Regions from separate parts of the Photobacterium leiognathi genome, predicted to be linked through region 2. Evidence: predicted binding sites of a transcription regulator. Region 2 holds the regulator's gene; each other region holds the start of a gene.

Region 1 (4,715 bases), 890 kb from region 2:
ATCCCTCAGGCGCGAAAACGATTGACAGCACAGCCTCTAAAAGCACTTTTCTCACTCACTGCCAAATATTGGACGAAAGCCGAAGATAGCGGAGACACATGGAAAGGCTTACGCCTTTTCTCTGTCGATGGAACTCAATTTAGAAGTCATGATACTCCAGAATTAGCGAGTCACTTTCAGTATGTCAAACACGGTAAGATACAGCATACAGAATACCCTATCGTCAGGTTATGTGCTTTATGCTCCCTTCGTAGTCGATTAATACACAACGTAGCATTTGGTCCCAGCAATATTGGTGAAGAGAACTATGCTAAACAGCTTATATCCTCAATAACGCCAGATTCTTTAACTATTTTTGACCGATGTTATCTTGGCGCCGAGTTGATGATTAATTGGCAACGTCAGCATGATTCGAGTCATTGGATGACTCCAATTAAATCAAATACGCGATATACCGTCATTAAGCAGCTTGATGAAGCAGGACGAGATTTGATTGTAGAAATGGATGTATCCAAATATGCAAGAGCTAAAGACCCAAGCCTTCCTGAAAAATGGCAAGCTCGATTAGTGCTTTATCCAGAAAAAACTCAAAAATATCATATCCAAGGGCTTCTTACTTCCTTAGTTGGTGAGCATTATAGCTATCAAGCTTTGCTTGATGTTTATTTCGAACGTTGGGAGATAGAAAACAGTTATGGTGAAATAAAACATGACATGCTTGAAGATGAAATATTATTGCGTAGTCAATCAGTAGAAGGTATTGAGCAAGAAATATGGGGAATATTGATAGCTTATAATCTTGTTCGCTTAGAAATAAGTAGAATAGCGGCAGAAGCGAATGTTTCACCATTACGGATAAGTTTTATGATGGCGTTAAGAGATATTCAAGATGAATTAATGTGGTGTGCCATCGCTTCGCCAGGTTCAATTCCTCAAAAACTGAGAGCAATGAGAAAACAAGTAAAGCGTTACATATTACCTGAAAGAAAAAAACGGCCCAAGCAGAGAGCCGTTCGTATCAATAAAACTCGTTATCCAGTTCGTTCCAAACACCTTAAGTGATAGGTGTTAGCCATCATCGGCGGTTTTTTTATATTCATAAGAAACTTAACGTTCCCAGTATGCTTCTTCCAAGCTATCTTCACGCTCAGGTAAGCCACGAGATAAACGTGGTGAGTATTGAGCCAATACTTCATAGCTCACACGGTTTGAATATAGACAAACCTGAGAGAACGATGAGTAAGTTAGGAAAGAATATTGATGCTTACTTGAATTTGGCACGTTTTCTTTGTGGTAACGGTTTGCAGACATATCGTGCAGCAACGCAGATAGTGCGCCATCACCAGCACCGTTCGTATTCTTAATGCGCTCAGGACCGCCCATGTATGGTGCGATGTGTGAGTACACCTTGATTGGGTTTTCACACGCATCTTTTAGCATTGGACGACTAAATTCGTAGCGGTTAAATTCTGCAATTTCACCTGGAAGTAATGGAAGGCTTGTTTCGCGCTTCGCATTTTCTTCCGTGTAACCTGCCGTATAAAGGCCAACAGGACCCGCAGTACATAGCACAAGATCAACCCACTCTAGCGCTTTATCAGCCGCTAATAATGGATCTGATTCACCTGTTAGCGCTTCGCCTTCATCTTCGTTCATCGCAACAAGGGTTACGTTATCGCGAAGGAAGTCACGCCACCATTGAGGATCGTCTTGGATCACGAACTTAGTACCCAAAGTTAATACTACTGGCACATCGTATTTCTTCGCATATTCAATTGCGCGCATTGTTGCAGCAGGCATTGGATCGCCAGGCTTACAACGAACTAAATAAGCAGTAAGAACAAGTGCAGAGGCATTTTCAAATACACACTCAGGGATGCTTTCTGGTGCTAGTTGGTTCATCTTACCTTCGTTGATAGCAAACGTACGTTCACCGTCTTTAGAGATAAGAGCAAAACAACGACCAATAGGACCCTCAACAGGCTGTAGGTAGTTCATGTCCATACGGCTTGATGTGTTACATAGGTAACGGTAAGCGTAGCTACCGATCTCAATGTCTTTACTCATCACGCCAAGAAGAACAGATTTGTCATCCGCTAACACAGAGTAGTTGTGCAGGGTGTTACCAATCGTGCCACCAGCAAATTCGTGGGTAACAAGATTGTTTTCTTTTAATTCTTGATATAACGCTTCTGCTTTCTCGTCAGTAATAACCAATGAATGGCCTTTACTTAACTCGTAACGTTCCAGGAATTCATCATCCACATAAGCTTCAATATCAACCAGTGTTTGGTCAATACCGACAACGTGAGTGCGAGCTAAACGTTTTTCTTGTTTAGTTTGACTTAAAAGTGGATCGCGAGCATGTACAGGGAAGTAATGCTTAGATTTTCGTTGGCCTGGAAATTTCATGTCTATGCGCTATCAAGTTGTAAATTTTGCGAATTCTATCACAGAATATAGAACATAAAAGCAAAAGCTCTCATTCGTTTTGCGATATATCAATACAAATGAGAGCGTAAACGTTATCGTCTGAGGAATTTTTCAGAAACCGATCAACAATTACCAACCTTGAACGTGTTGTTTCACCAAGCTTTCCATCATAGCGATGTGAGCTTCATCGTCATTAAGGCATGGGATCAGATTAAATTCGACACCACCAGCTTCAATGAACACTTCTTTACACTGCTCAGCAATCTCTTCTAATGTCTCTAAACAGTCCACCGAGAAAGCCGGACACATCACATCAAGGCGTTTAACCCCTTTTTCAGCTAACGCTTTAATGGTGCCTTCGGTATAAGGCTTTAACCACTCTTCACGGCCGAAAATAGACTGATAACTCATGCTCATTTTTTCACGCGGCATCGCTAGTGCTTGCGCTAATAATTCCGTTGTGCCGTTACAGTGATCAGGGTATGGGTCACCATTATCAGCGTAACGCTTTGGAATACCGTGGTATGAACATAATAGATAATCAGGTTCTCCTTTCTCTGCCCAAACCTTTTTCGCTGAATCTGCTAACGCCGAAATGTAATCAGGATGATCGTAATAATGATTAATAAAGCGCAGCTCAGGAATGTAAGGCATCGACTTAAGATCTTTTGCTAAACGATTAAATACCGCAGCTGTTGTCGTACCTGAATATTGAGGATACAGCGGCAACACGACGACTTTATCGCAACCTTGCTGTTTTAACGCTTCTAAACCCGATTGAATGCTTGGATTACCGTAAGTCATTCCTAAGGCTACAGGTACTTGTAAAGCATCTTGTAGGGCTTGTTGCTGGCGCTTGGAATACACCATCAACGGTGATCCCTCTTCCATCCATACCGTCTGATATAACTTCGCTACTTTAGGAGAGCGAATAGGCAAAATCACACCATGTAAAATTGGGCACCATAACCAGCGGGTCATATCAACCACACGCTTATCATGTAAAAATTGAGATAAAAATTGTTTTACCCCTGCCGCCGTTGGTGTATCAGGCGTACCAAGGTTTACTAACAATACACCGTATTTATTGTTGTCTTTATTCATCGGTCTTTCGCTCTTTTCTATCCTAAACAAAGCATTCAGATCTATAGGAGATATTCTGTAACCCAACCTAAACGAACATTCATCGCTATTGGATCACACTAACTTTAAAAGACTCATCCAAGCCTTTATTTAAGACTATACCCAAACACTTCGAATATAGCCCTATTATTAAAACCAAAAAAAACGGGCAATACCAATAGGCAGGCCCGTTTTTTCTCATTGTTATAGACTATCTATATAGCCAACAATAATATTAAGCTAATGCTTTTTCTAGCGCAGCGCTAACTTCAGCAACAGGTAGTGTACCGTCGAACTTAAGGTACTTAGTGTTACCTGCTTCTGCTTCTTTACCGTAGTACTCGATAAGTGGTGCAGTTTGCGTGTGGTATACGTTTAGACGTGCACGTACTGTTTCTTCTTTGTCATCTTCACGGATAACAAGATCTTCACCAGTTACGTCATCTTTACCTTCAACCTTTGGTGGGTTGTATACAGCGTGGTAAGTACGACCTGAAGGAAGGTGAGCACGACGACCCGCCATACGCTCAACGATCACATCGTCAGCAACGTCAAACTCGATAACGTAATCAACGTTAACGCCGTTTTCTTTTAGACCATCAGCCTGAGGAATAGTGCGTGGGAAACCGTCTAGTAGGAAGCCTTTTGCACAGTCTTCTTCAGCAATACGCTCTTTAACAAGACCAAGAATGATATCGTCAGATACCAATTGACCAGCATCGATCACTGATTTCGCTTGTTTGCCTAGCTCAGTACCTGCTTTGATAGCAGCACGTAGCATGTCACCAGTTGAAATTTGAGGAATACCAAACTTTTCCATGATGAATTGAGCTTGAGTACCTTTACCTGCACCTGGAGCGCCCAGAAGGATGATGCGCATTGTGATCCCCTTTAATAGAGTGGAATTTTGCAAAAAAGTGAAAATACACTGATTAAGACAGACTCGCAAGCCCAGTACAATCACTGGGCTGCGTTTACATGCTTTATCAGAATAGTATTTGATATATGTAAGTTATTTGGTTATTTAATCAGCAACTTGTTAATTGCAGCAAGGAACTGAGATGGGTCATCCATCGTACCGCGCTCTGCTAACATTGCTTCACCTAGCAAGAATTCCACCCAGCGGCTGAACACTTCTTCATCCGCTTCATCTGCCATTT
Region 2 (4,715 bases):
AGCAGCAGGATTAGGCTTACTTAACTATGTTGCTGATGATGAGGCACTGCGTGATTTATCACTGTGGTCAATGGGCTCACTGGCTGGCGCTACGTGGTCTGGGATCCTTCTTGCCTACTGTACTTTAGCGTTACTATTTAGCTACTGTTATCGCCATTGTAATAACTTGAATGCGTTCTTATTAGGTGAAGCAGAAGCCAGACACATGGGCGTCAATACTCAGCACTTAAAACGTAATCTTATTATTGTCTGTGCGGCTGGTGTTGGCATTACCGTGTCTATTTGTGGCCCTATCGGATTTATCGGCTTAGTCATCCCTCATGTCGGACGTATGCTGACAGGTCCAAATCATAAAACTTTATTGCCTATTTCAGCCCTATTAGGCGGCTTAATTTTATTAGTTGCAGATATGATCGCCCGTAGCGCTTTTTCACCACAAGAATTACCCGTTGGCATTATCACCGCTATTTTAGGTGCGCCTTTCTTTATCTATTTACTTAGCGCTCAAAAGAGGCACATTTCATGACAGCAACTGCCATTGATATTGATTTACTTAGTTCGACAGAAAACAGTTCTCAAAATAACACTTCTCTAAATACAACCAGCGTTATTCAAGCAAGAAACCTCAAACTTCGTTACGGCAATAAAATCTTATTAGATGATCTAGATTTAGATATTCATTCAGGCGAAGTCACTGCCCTTTTAGGCCCCAATGGCGCAGGGAAAAGTACCTTATTAAAAGTACTCTGTGGCGAAGTAACACCTGAATCTGGAGACGTCTCTTTTTTCGGGCAACCATTATCATCATGGGACAGAGCTACACTGGCTAAACATTTAGGCATACTGCCGCAACACAGTGCACTTTCTTTTGCGTTTACAGCAAAAGAAGTGGTGGAGTTAGGCGCAATCCCGTTACAACTAACGTCACCACAGCTTAAGTCTGTGACACAGATGATAATGGATTATGTGGATGTCGAAAACCTTGCAGATAGGCTTTACCCGACGCTTTCTGGCGGTGAAAAACAACGAATCCATTTAGCTCGGGTATTAACCCAATTAAGCCAAGCTGGTGAGCACTGTATTTTAATGCTGGATGAACCAACATCAGCCCTTGATCTAGCACATCAACATCACACCTTACAAATAGCGAAGAACATGGCAATGCAAGGTGCTGCGGTTATTGTGGTATTACATGATTTAAACCTTGCAGCGCAATACACAGATCGGATGATTTTCTTAAATGATGGGCAAATAAAAGCGGATGGTACACCGTCACAAGTACTCACTGCTGAAGTCGTAGAATCACTGTATGGTTGGCCTGTTACTGTGCATACCCACCCTATAGAAAACTACCCTTATATTTTGTCAGCAAATCATCCTATTCTTTAATGACCAGTCAGTTATTAATACTGTAAGGATGCGATAAAAATCGGATTAAGCGTGACAACGACCTGCATTTTTATAACTTATCATCAATAATTTCACTCAAGATGAACAGAAAGATTGCACAACGCAAAACACACAGTAAAATGTGAGCGCAAGCGATTACACATGTAAAAGTTGTAATAAAGATTTCGATACACTGATGCCGCATTTATTGCGGCTTTAGTTGTTTATAAGCGGTGCTCTATAAAAACGGTGCCAAATTGAATAATTAAGTAGTTAATAATTAAAGAATTTCATATCTACTAGTCTCTCAACTAGCCATCTACTACGTAATTAATCAATTGGGTACCACAACCTTTTGTCAGATCTCTATCTGACCATAATTAGAAGAATAAATATGGCAACCATTAAAGACGTTGCACGTATGGCAGGTGTATCAACCACAACTGTGTCACACGTGATCAATAAAACACGCTTTGTTGCAGAAGCAACACAGAAAAAAGTGCTGGCTGCGGTAGATGAGCTTAACTACGCACCAAGTGCTGTAGCGCGAAGCTTAAAATGTAATACAACTCGTACCATTGGTATGTTGGTAACAAAATCAACCAACCCATTTTTTGCTGAAGTTGTACATGGCGTTGAAGAGTATTGTTACGGCGCAGGTTACACCCTGATCCTATGTAACACTGAAGGCAATCTTGAAAAACAACGTGATTACCTACGCATGCTGGCAGAAAAGCGTGTTGATGGCCTACTGGTAATGTGTAGCGATCTTGATCAAAAGCTACTTGAACTACTAGAGCGTCAAAACGATCTGCCAATGGTTATCATGGACTGGGGCCCAGATAAGCCACATACAGACAATATTCAAGATAACGCTGAAACTGGCGGCTATATTGCGACTAAACACTTTATCGATAACGGCCATAAGAAAATTGGCTGTCTATCAGGTCAAGGTGATAAGTCTACTTGTCATGAGCGCCTAAAAGGTTTCCGTAAAGCAATGGCCGAAGCAGACTTAAGCGTTAATGAAGATTGGCTACTTGAAGGTGACTTCGAGTGTGAATCAGCGGTTGAAGCGGCGAAAAAGTTCATTGCAATGAAAGAGCGCCCTACTGCTATCTTCTGTTTCAACGACATCATGGCAATGGCAATGATCAGTACCTTTGAGCAAGCAGGCCTACGTATTCCTGATGATATCTCTATCATTGGTTACGACAACATTGACCTTGCACCGTACTTTGCACCGCCACTAACAACAATCCACCAGCCTAAGCGTCGTTTAGGTAAAACTGCAGTGGAAATTTTGCTAGATCGTGTTAAAGACAAGAATCACGCTCGTCAAACTTTTGAAATGACACCAGAGCTTGTTGCGAGAAAGTCGGTTAAAGATCTCAACTAACGAGATTGACCTTGGTAAGTTTAGAAAAAGCCGATAAGTTTAACTTGTTGGCTTTTTTTTACTTTTTTAAAAAAGATTTATGCTCACCATAAGATAAGAACAATTACCTGAAGCAATATCACACTTTTGAGAGCTTGGATTTAATATTAAAACTAATATTTAATATAACTTTATATAGTCACGAACAGGCAAATTAATTGAAAGATTAAGACGCAAAACTTCCGGCCTAAAAATTAATTTTTTAATTCATGGTAGCGGAGTTACCGAAGGATTATAATTAGGCCGCCAATATAATGACATTTATTTTAACAATATATTGACAAGCCTAATGTGAAGATTAATTAATCTAATTCCTCGCTCTTGATGTTTAGGTGACACTCATATTTTTTTCACCGAGTAGAAGCATGGATAAACCAATATTAAAAGATTCATTAAAATTATTTGACCATTTTGGATCTGTAAAATCACGGTCGATGTTTGGCGGTTTTGGCATTTTTGCTGGTGATACAATGTTTGCATTAGTTGTGAATGATAAACTTCATTTACGAGCAAACGCTGAAACCGAAAAGGAATTCAAACAAGCTGGCTTGGAGCCTTACGTTTACAAAAAACGTGGGTTCCCTGTTGTAACCAAGCACTACGCAATACCAGATAACTGGTGGGACGAACCTGAAAAGATCGTTGCACAAGGTAGGTATTCCTTGGAAGCCGCAGAAAAAGACAAGCAAGAAAAGGAGAGTTGTGTACCTGACCGTATAAAGGACTTACCAAACCTACGGTTATCAAATGAAAGAATGCTTAAAAAAGCAGGCATAGAGACTATCGAACAACTTCAAGCAGCTGGTGCATTAGGTGCATATCAAGCGCTACAAAAAGCGCAAAACAGTCCGCTTAGTCTTGAATTGCTATGGGCGCTTGAGGGTGCAATTAGTGGACAGCATTGGTCTGTTATTCCTGAGCAACGTCGAAACGAATTATTATCTGCCCTATCCTAAGAAATACATTCTTCGACAATTCGCCTTCACTTAGAAATAAAAGATGTTCATTCTTTTATTTCTAAGTATACCTGTTAAAAATATATTCTAAATAAATCCCTTCACTCTGCTCTATTTTATATCTTTTAATACATAAACCTCTTAATGCGTAATTGCCAAATATTGCAACTAAAAGTATTTAATAACTTCTTGTTTTATATCAATGCTAAAACATAAATATTTAAAATTGTTTTTTATAACGTCAATTATTTAACGCTTTATTAATTTCAGCTCTCATTTATCGTTATTTATAAATAACCAGTGTTTTTTATTTCTCTCACCATTGGTTTTATTTTCACCAACTGATTGTAGAAAAAGCCATAATTCTTAGTAAATGAAATACAATACGGGTAGTTCAGGTCTATACCCAAATAACTTCAAAATGCAGTGTTCAGCGAGACGACCTTAGTTCTCAGGCGCGGCAACGATTTGTAGATATAGTAGTTCTACATTTAGAATCGTTAACAAAGTCTGGGAGCTAAGGACGCTCGCCCTTTGGGAGCGTGTCACTGAGCCGACTTCTTGCGTCAGACAACTTGGAAAGAGCTCGCAATTCCGCTTCGTTGTCTTCCTTGAATTCAACTCAGTGACCTCGCTCTGAATCAGGCATATTGAAGTCACTTGGGTATACATATATTCATATCTTGCCTTTACGCAGGATCTTTACCCTAACTCTTGAGTATCTTTTTAAGGAATGGCTGTGCGCATCTCAATCAAGAAAATCGATTCACTTTGGGTAAAACCATTGTTATGGCTACAAGCTCGTCATTATGGGCAAGTGCTTAATCCAGCCAAGCTATGGGGTCGTAAGCCTGTGCTGTTTTGGTTAGTCGCGGGATTCTTTGGTTTTCTGGATCGCAAAAAGTCCCCTATCCAAGATGTGATGCGTTCGC
Region 3 (4,715 bases), 150 kb from region 2:
TCCAATGTTTCAATTGGTTGTCGCTCTTCTTATCTATAGTAGAATAGGAAAATATGTTGTTCAGTACGCTTTTACGCTTAAAAGTAATTACAACTATTTGAAGTTAGAAAGGTTATCAATGTTAAAAAAAGCGCAGCAAATGGTTGTGTTCAATGCTTTGACGAAACAGCAGAGCTTTACAAAAGCAGCACAATTGCTTGAGATTTCACGAACTCAGGTAAGTAAGTTAGTGCAACAATTAGAAGAACGTTTAGGTGTTCAATTGGTGCAGCGTACCACTCGCTCATTTGCATTAACTGAATCGGGACGTATCTTTGCAAAGCATTGTGAAAAGGTTGTTGACGAGATCAATGAAGCTGAAAGTGAGTTGTTAGCACTGGGTGATAGCCAGCAAGGTTCATTAAGGGTAGGGATCGCTCAATCTTTTGCGTCTAACCATGTTGCGCCTTACATCAATGAATTTCACGAGCGCCATCCATTAGTAAATCTTGAGTTAAGTTTGTTTGATCACCGTGTTGATCTTATTGCCGAGCAACTTGACTTGTGGATTGGCTTTATGGACTCACCGCCAGAAGGCTTTGTTGCTCGCCATCTTACTAATTGTGATTTTGTCTTAGTTGCAAGCCCTGACTACCTTGCGAAACATGGTGTGCCTTACCATCCGGATGATTTGAAACAACATAACTGTATTACCTATTTTAGCCGTGAGCGTAAGGATAATATTTGGAACTTCAGTCTGAAAGAAGAAGAGTTGCAAGTAAAGGTAACAGGGAATTATCGTGTCGATTCCGCTGATGCTATCCGTGATGCAACCATTGCAGGTAATGGGGTAGGGTATTTAGCGACATATTTATTAAAAGATGAAATTCGCCATGGGAAACTCATTCGTTTGATGCCGGAGTGGCAATTAACACAGCACATGCCTTTATATGCGGTTTATCCTCGCCATAAATATTTGCCAACAAAGGTTAATCTGTTTATTGAATTTATCCGAGAGCATATCGAATTGGGTAATATTTCCTGCCAAATATAGTGAAAACACTGTTGGTGGGAATAAATAGCGTAAATTAGCGTGTTTATTTTCACCAATTATATGATGTAAAAAGCGACAGCTTGACGCAAACGGTTAGCCAAACGCTGTCGCAAACGTTTCTAATTGTAAACTATAGAAACAATAGTATTCATTATAGGAACCAATATCACGTATTTCGTTTGCTTAGCTGAAAAAAACAGCGGTTATAGCGAAAGTTGTTATTGATTAGTTAATAGCAATAACAATTTGATCCTTGTCACACTTTTATTTCTCCCTAAAATCCCCCCGCAATCGTTTACTACTACACATTGGAGAATGACCATGCATTATTTGGTCGGCATCTTAGGCATTATCGTAATCTTTGCCGTTGGTTTATTATTTTCTGAAAATCGTCGCGCGGTAAATTGGCGCACTGTATTGGGTGCATTTTGCGTGCAAGTGATCTTTGCAGGCTTTATTTTATACGTGCCTATTGGTCGTGTAGTTTTAAACAGTGTTTCTGGTGCAGTATCAGGCATCATTGAATATACTAATGAGGGTACAGAATTCCTATTTGGTCAATTAGCACAATTTAAACTAGGTTTTATTTTTGCGGTTAACGTACTCCCTTCTATCGTATTTTTCTCTGCGTTGATCTCTGTGCTTTATTACCTAGGTGTAATGAAGTGGGTGATCCGTAGTATTGGTGGTGTGTTGCAGTACTTTTTAGGTACTACACGTACAGAATCGATGTCGGCAACGGCAAATATCTTTGTTGGTTCAGTTGAAGCGCCACTGGTTGTGCGTCCATTCCTGTCTCGTATGACACGCTCTGAACTGTTTGCAGTTATGGTTGGTGGCCTAGCTTCTGTTGCTGGCGGTACTATGGTGGGTTATGCAGGTTTAGGTGTTCAGCTGAAATACCTTATTGCTGCAAGCTTTATGTCTGCACCTGCAGGTTTGATGATGGCGAAATTGCTTGTACCTCAAACTGAAGGTGTTCACACCATGGAAGAAGAAGATGACGGTGAAGAAGATGAACCAGTAAACATGGTTGATGCCGCTTCTCGTGGTGCGCTTAGCGGTTTACAAATTGCAATGGCAGTAGGTGCGAGTTTACTTGCAGTGATCAGCTTAATTGCATTAGTAAACGGTGGTCTAGGTCATATAGGTAATTGGTTAGCTTCTGTTGGTCAATGGTTAGGCTTTGATTGGAATGGTCTACATCACCTAAGCTTAGATATGATCTTTGGTTATGTCTTTGCACCTGTTGCTTGGTTAATTGGTGTGCCATGGTCTGAAGCAACAACGGCAGCAAGCTTGATCGGTACTAAGATTGCGGTTAACGAATTTATTGCATTTGCAGAGCTAATGAAGCCTGAAACCATTGCAAAACTGAGTGAGCACTCTCAAGCAATCGTGACTTTTGCTCTTTGTGGCTTTGCTAACCTAACATCTATTGCAATGTTAATGGGTGGTTTAGGCGGTATTGTTCCTCAACGTCGTCCTGAGATTGCACGTTTGGGTATGAAAGCGATTTTTGCTGCAACACTTGCAAACTTAATGAGTGCAACGTTAGCGGGTTTATTTATTCCACTTTCGTAGTAACATCGCTCAGTAAGCGGTTAACATTAAACAGAGAGCTTAGGCTCTCTGTTTGCGTATGGGCTATTCATTGATTAAAAGGATCTAAATGCGATGAAATCGGATGTTGATAAATTAGTAGCTAAACATGCTGAATTGATCCATAGCGATGGTTTAAAAGTCCACTCTCATACTCAACGTGAAGATGGTGATTGGATCCTGCATACCTTGATGATTGATGGCTATGATGTGCCATTTAAGTTTAAGCGAAAGACAAAATACCAAAGCCTAAAGGGGGCGAAAGTGAATATGACCTATTACCCTGAAACGGTGACGGTTGCAGGCTTTGAAATCGAGACCATGAAAGTAGTGCGAATTAAACGCTATTAGTAAAAATAAAGCCCAATTATAAAATTGGGCTTTATTTTTTAATTTGGTGTTGAGCGGTAGTGTTCTCTTACTTTTGTTCCATCTTTTTTTGTATGCGCTGGAACATGAACTTTCTTTTTTCCACTTTTCGTTTTAGCCATATATCTGCCTTAATTGTAAGTTAGTTAGAACATTCCATATCTAAATAAACCTTAACTCCATGGCATAACTATTTATTGGGATGATTTTTTCTAATCCAACTAAATGGCTTTTATTTCATTATATTGCATATTAAATTGTGCCATATTCCACAAAGTATATTTTCAGAAAAACGCCAAGGCAGCTATTTGCCTTGGCGTTGTTGTTTTTACTGCTTTAGTTATCGCTGGCTATTCATTTCTTGCAGTTTTTTCCCAATAGGGCCTGAGAAGTTAAAGCCATCATGCACATCCCAGTTAATTGACCATGTCATTACACCACCAAAATTAGGGTAGAGTTTTGTTGGTACAACTGAACCACAACTACTGCCTTTAGTGACGCAATCAAGGGCATCAATAATGTTTTGGGTAGGCGCTTGACCTGAGTTAGCTGAGCTTGGACCTGAAGGTAAACCAATAGCGACTTGATCATCACGAAGTGGGGCAAATTGGCTACCATCTGCTAGCTCAAAGCCTTCAATCAGCATTTTGACTGATGCTACCATCATATCAACCGAGCCTTCAGGTGCAGCACCTGACATGTATGGATTGGCTAGGCCGCCATTATTGTATAGCTGGACGTGAAGCAAGTTCAGCATATCACGTAATTGATCAATCATTGGAATGTAAGCACCCCAGATACCAGAGTAAGCAATCATGCCACCTTGTACATAAGGGTGCTCTGGTGCCATGGTGAGGTACATATCACCACCAATATTTTTCTCAATTTGTTTTAATGCGACAGGTAAACGAGCTTGGATTTGTGTGCCGTGAAGCAGATTAGAGCCACTTTCTAAATCGATATCTAAACCGTCAAAGCCCCACTCGTTGATAATGTCAGTCAGGCTTGAAACAAAGTTTGCTTGATCAGAATCGGTATTTAGCGTGATGGTACCTTCAGCACCACCGAGTGATAGCACGATGATCTTACCTTGGGCACGAAGCTTACGAACGTCATCTTTAAACTGTTGTGGATCTAACGGAGCACAACTGCTGTGTATATCGCCGTTGTATAGATTGAAGTGAACAGTACCGTTACTGTTTCTATCGTTATCAGCAAAGGCAATGTCGATAATATCCCAGTCAGGTGAAATGTCACCAAGACGGATAGGACAGCCAGAGCCGTTAACGAAGTTATGCCAGTAACCAATTAGGTTGTGTTTAGTATCAATAGGCTCCTGTACTTTAATGCTAGCAGCTGTAGATAGTGCTGTTTCGCCAGTACCAGTCGTTGCTAAGGCGGTAACGGTGTAACTGCCTGCTGATTGTGCAGTCCAAGATGCGCTGTAAGGAGCTGTTGTATCAGTAGCAACAATATTGCCGTTAATAATGAAATCAACCTGACGCACATCACCTGTGAGTGCCGTTGCAGTTGCTGAAAGGGTTAATGCTTTACCTAAAGTAACCACCGATCCACTTACTGGTGAGGTGAGGCTAGTGACTAAAGCTTGATCACTGACGGTCACGGTTGCGCTTGCTTCGCCTGTATTGGCTTCATTATCTGTTGCAACAGCTTTGATGGTGGTATTACCTAAACCTGATGCTAACCATTG
Region 4 (4,715 bases), 1.1 Mb from region 2:
TCCACGTTTCTTGCGGAATATCAACAACGTAATCATCAACAAGGTGTTTACCAGCAGGTTTCGCACATACGGTTACAAACTTGCCACGTGGGTACATTTCACGAATTTTTTCAGCAGTACCGCCAGTATCAACTAAATCATCAACGATGATAAAGCCTTCACCATCACCTTCTGCTTTCTTGATCACACGCATATCACGTTGGTGATCATGATCGTAGCTTGAGATACATACCGTATCTACGTGACGAATACCTAGCTCACGCGCCAAAATAGCAGCAGGAACCAAACCGCCACGACTAACAGCAATAATACCTGTCCACTGATCAGCTGGAAGTAGCTTTTCAGCTAGCTGACGGGTGTAAGTTTGCATGTTATCCCAAGTGATGATGAATTTATTACTCATAAACAAAGAACCTCTGGATCAACGATTCGAAAATCGCCATAAATTAGTAAAGCTTTATTAATCTAAAACTTAAAGAAAAATAATTTTCAAAAGGAACAGTGCGGAAATTACCCAAACACTGATATTCACGTCACGTCCCTTACCACTCATCGCTTTAACTGCAGCGTAAGTGATGAAACCAAGGCCAATACCTTCAGCAATTGAGTAAGTTAATGGCATCAATAAACAAACCACAACAACTGGTGCTGCTTCTGTTAGATCACGCCAATCAATCGCCACAAGGCCTGACATCATAAGAATAGCTACGTAGAACAATGCACCTGCCGTTGCGTAAGCTGGAACCATGCCCGCAAGCGGTGCAAAAAATAGAGCAAGCAGGAATAGTACACCAACCGTTACCGCGGTAAGACCAGTTCGTCCTCCGACTGCGACACCGGACACACTCTCGACATAAGAAGTGGTGTTCGATGTACCCAATAATGCACCAACTGATGTTGCAGTACTGTCTGCAAGTAGTGCACGGTTCAAACGCGGCAGCTTACCATCTTCGCCAATTAAATTAGCTTTGGTTGCTACGCCAACTAACGTACCTGCTGTATCAAATAAATCGACAAACAAGAAAGCAAATACAATTGAAATCAAACCAACTTCCATTGCACCTGCAAAATCTAATTGCATGAAGGTTGGTGCAATACTTGGTGGCATCGACATAATGCCGCCGTAGGTCACTTCACCAACTAACACGCTAATAACAGTCACGACTAAAATCGCAATTAATACTGCCGCTTTAAAACCACGATGCACTAACGCTATAGTCAAGAAGAAACCAAGCGCTGCCATGAGCACGGGAAAGCTGGTTAAATCGCCTACTTGCACTAACGTTGCTGGGTTATCAACAACGATGCCTGAAGTTTGTAACGCGATAAACGCAAGGAATAAGCCAATACCTGCCGAGATCCCTGTTCTTAGCGCCAAGGGGATCGAGTTGATGATCCACTCTCGCACCTTTAATAAACTCAGGGCGATAAAACATAGGCCTGATAAGAAAACTGCCGCTAATGCAACTTGCCATGTGTAACCCATACCTAGCACAACGGTATAAGTAAAGAAGGCATTTAGCCCCATCCCCGGCGCTTGAGCCACAGGATAGTTTGCAAAAAAGCCCATAACAAAACAGCCAATCATTGCCGCCAGACACGTCGCAACAAATACTGCACCTTTATCCATTCCTGTATTGGCTAGCATAGTAGGGTTTACAAAAATGATGTAAGCCATAGTTAGGAATGTCGTTAAGCCAGCAAGTAACTCGGTACGCACGTCAGTGCCGTGTTCCTTCAGTTTAAATAACTTCTCAAGCATGTTTCTCAGTTCCTTGGAGATAGACACGTTAGGTATTAAGCAAAAATAGAAAACGTTTGCGTTCTCAATTCGAGCGCGATTATAAACATCAGATCTATCAATTTCCAGAGAATATCGAGTAAATGCACAAAACTAAGACTAATAAATTTAATTTTGTTTTTTTGACGTTTAAGAACAGATAATAAGCAATATAAAATCAAGGCATTAGCACAAATATGCCAAATTAATATATTTCATCTATTTTATATTTATGAGATCTACAGCAATAAAACGTTTCTAAAGCTTAGGTCGCGATATGTGACAAACTCATCATGACGATTTAAAGGTAAAAAAAACGCCACTTCAAAACGAAGTGGCGGCGAATGTTGCAAATAACCGAAAGCGATTATTTAGTATTCTCAAGTTAGGGGGTGAACAAACAGTTCAGTTAGCTAGTCAGCAACTAGATAACAAAATTCTTTAGTAACCGAAGTAGCCAGGGTAAGTAAAGTTACCTGTGTAAACTGAACGGTTATTCCAAAAGTGTGCAATAGAATCAAATAGTTTCATTTTTAAATCACCTTATAAATAAGTAATCCAAATTAAGTACATAACTATATTTACTTAATCCTTGGATCATTTAGACCATCTTGGCCGCACTTATCTCGGTTCCTTGGAGGCGATATCTCGGGCTCATCCTGAACGTGTACAGTCGTTTCTCATAACCTCTATGAGATTGTAGAAATCATAACCATTTCGTAATTTACTTTCAAGCGTTTTTTTAAGTTCGTCACACTTTTCGTAAAAAAACGTTGTTAAACCATTTTTGATGTAACTTATTTTCATTTTAGAAAATAAACCATAGTTTCATAGTCAAAATAAAACAAATAAATATCTAAAATAATTGTGAGTGATGGTTATCTAATTGATAACCATTAAACATGATTCATACTTATGCATTATCGTATTTGCGGTTTAAGATTTTACTTTTTTCTCTACCTCCGCATTAGTCAGAATGATATGCTAAAAAAAATGCGATAGGTTTTATCGCTACATATTTATGTCATTTGGCGGCTAATAGCCTGACAAGTGTCACTAGCCCAATATTGTATAAAGGTAGGCTTCCGTGTCTGAAATCAGTCAACTATCACCTAAAGCCGTATGGCAATTTTTCGATCAAATCTGTTCTATTCCTCACCCATCTAAGCATGAAGAACAATTAGCACAATTCATCGTTGAGTTTGCTAAAAAAGAAGGCTTAGATGTACGTCGTGATGAAACAGGTAACGTGATCATTAAGAAACCTGCAACAGCTGGCATGGAAAACCGTAAAGGTGTGGTACTTCAAGCACACATCGATATGGTTCCACAGAAAAATGAAGAAACCGTACACGACTTCACAAAAGATCCTATCCAACCGTACATCGACGGTGAATGGGTAACGGCAAAAGGCACAACACTGGGTGCTGATAACGGTATGGGTATGGCAAGCTGCCTAGCTGTACTTGCAGCAAAAGACATTGAACATGGTCCATTAGAAGTACTGCTAACGATTGATGAAGAAGCAGGCATGACGGGTGCTTTCGGCCTAAAAGAAGGTTGGTTAGAAGGTGATATCCTACTAAACACTGACTCTGAGCAAGAAGGTGAAGTGTACATGGGTTGTGCTGGCGGTGTAGATGGCGCAATTACACTTGATATTAAGCGTGAAGCGACACCAGCAGATCACCAAGCAGTGAAGCTTGTATTAAAAGGCTTAAAAGGCGGTCACTCAGGTTGTGACATTCACACTGGTCGTGGCAACGCTAACAAGCTACTTGCACGCTTTTTAGCAGGTCACGCAGACGAGCTTGGCTTACGTATTAACAACTTCACAGGTGGTAGCCTACGTAATGCTATCCCACGTGAAGCATCTGTAATGGTTACTCTGCCAGCAGCTAATGTTGATCAACTGAATAACTTGTTCGCACATTTCCAAGCGCTACTAAGTGCTGAGCTTGGTCATGTTGAAACAGACATCAACCTATTTACTGAATCAGCTGAACTACCAGAAGATGTGATGGTAATGGCAGATCAAGTGCGTTTAATCAATGTACTAAACGTATGCCCTAACGGTGTGATCCGTATGAGCGATGACATTGCAGGTGTTGTTGAAACATCACTAAACATGGGTGTTATCACAACTGAAAACGACAAAGTTATCGTACTTTGTTTAGTTCGTTCTTTAACTGACTCTGGTCGTAGCTATGTAGAAAGCATGCTGCAATCGCTAGCAACATTAGCTGGCGCAGAATGTGCGTTCTCTGGAACATACCCAGGTTGGAAGCCAGATGCAGATTCTGAAATCATGCATGTATTCCGTGACATGTACCAAGAGATGTACGGTAACAAACCAAACATCATGGTGATCCACGCAGGTCTTGAGTGTGGTCTATTCAAAGAACCATACCCAGAAATGGACATGCTATCATTCGGCCCAACTATCAAGTTCCCACATTCACCTGATGAGAAAGTGAAGATTGATACCGTACAAATGTTCTGGGATCAAATGATCGCTGTACTGAAGAACATTCCTGTTAAAAAGTAATGTAACCCAGTAACAACAACGGGCTTAACGCTAAAAGACGTTAAGCCCGTTTTTTATGTCATTGATTCAGGCTGATGTTAAAAGCCAAAAGAAAGCTGCTGCGCTTTTAATCCTACTTCCAACCCAACACTTAAGCCGATTAAACGAATTTCACGATCATTTTGTCGTGTCATCGCCTCTTTTAATAAATCCACAAACTGCGTTTTATCTAATTTAGGGTATATATGCTCAACGGTTGTTTGCTGAAAATCGGCAAATTTTAACTTTACCCCTTGCTTTGCAATATCAAGCTCTGGACGGACTTTACGTAATCGCTGCTCTAGCTCAGGATATAACTGCTCTACCACTTGCCAACATTGCTCAAAGCTGGAAATGTTTTGACTAAAG

Evidence for each region. Region 2 encodes PurR, which represses purine synthesis genes. Its sites were predicted from a motif close to TNANGNAAACGTTTNCNTNA; they were not measured.
Region 1: a site for PurR is predicted at 2,515-2,534, ahead of Q7674_RS11755 (inosine/guanosine kinase). Genes of this name have one in related genera too.
Region 3: a site for PurR is predicted at 1,115-1,134, ahead of Q7674_RS16295 (NupC/NupG family nucleoside CNT transporter). Genes of this name have one in related genera too.
Region 4: a site for PurR is predicted at 1,807-1,826, ahead of Q7674_RS10915 (NCS2 family permease). Genes of this name have one in related genera too.

The regions. Positions count from the first base shown of each region.
Region 1 covers NZ_CP131601.1:972,366-977,080, reverse strand. Annotated here, with positions in the region: gene Q7674_RS11760 (IS4 family transposase) at 1-1,062, shown strand, start outside; gene Q7674_RS11755 (inosine/guanosine kinase) at 1,108-2,412, opposite strand; gene hemH (ferrochelatase) at 2,563-3,537, opposite strand; gene adk (adenylate kinase) at 3,791-4,435, opposite strand; gene htpG (molecular chaperone HtpG) at 4,576-4,715, opposite strand, start outside.
Region 2 covers NZ_CP131601.1:1,863,278-1,867,992, forward strand. Annotated here, with positions in the region: gene Q7674_RS15615 (FecCD family ABC transporter permease) at 1-526, shown strand, start outside; gene Q7674_RS15620 (heme ABC transporter ATP-binding protein) at 523-1,389, shown strand; gene purR (HTH-type transcriptional repressor PurR) at 1,784-2,788, shown strand; cyclic di-GMP riboswitch class I at 2,966-3,056, shown strand; gene Q7674_RS15630 (TfoX/Sxy family DNA transformation protein) at 3,193-3,783, shown strand; gene Q7674_RS15635 (carboxymuconolactone decarboxylase family protein) at 4,523-4,715, shown strand, end outside.
Region 3 covers NZ_CP131601.1:2,008,682-2,013,396, reverse strand. Annotated here, with positions in the region: gene Q7674_RS16300 (LysR family transcriptional regulator) at 119-1,033, shown strand; gene Q7674_RS16295 (NupC/NupG family nucleoside CNT transporter) at 1,355-2,617, shown strand; gene Q7674_RS16290 (hypothetical protein) at 2,711-2,986, shown strand; gene Q7674_RS16285 (Ig-like domain-containing protein) at 3,345-4,715, opposite strand, start outside.
Region 4 covers NZ_CP131601.1:803,164-807,878, reverse strand. Annotated here, with positions in the region: gene gpt (xanthine phosphoribosyltransferase) at 1-403, opposite strand, end outside; gene Q7674_RS10915 (NCS2 family permease) at 473-1,762, opposite strand; gene Q7674_RS10910 (aminoacyl-histidine dipeptidase) at 2,868-4,328, shown strand; gene dinB (DNA polymerase IV) at 4,406-4,715, opposite strand, start outside.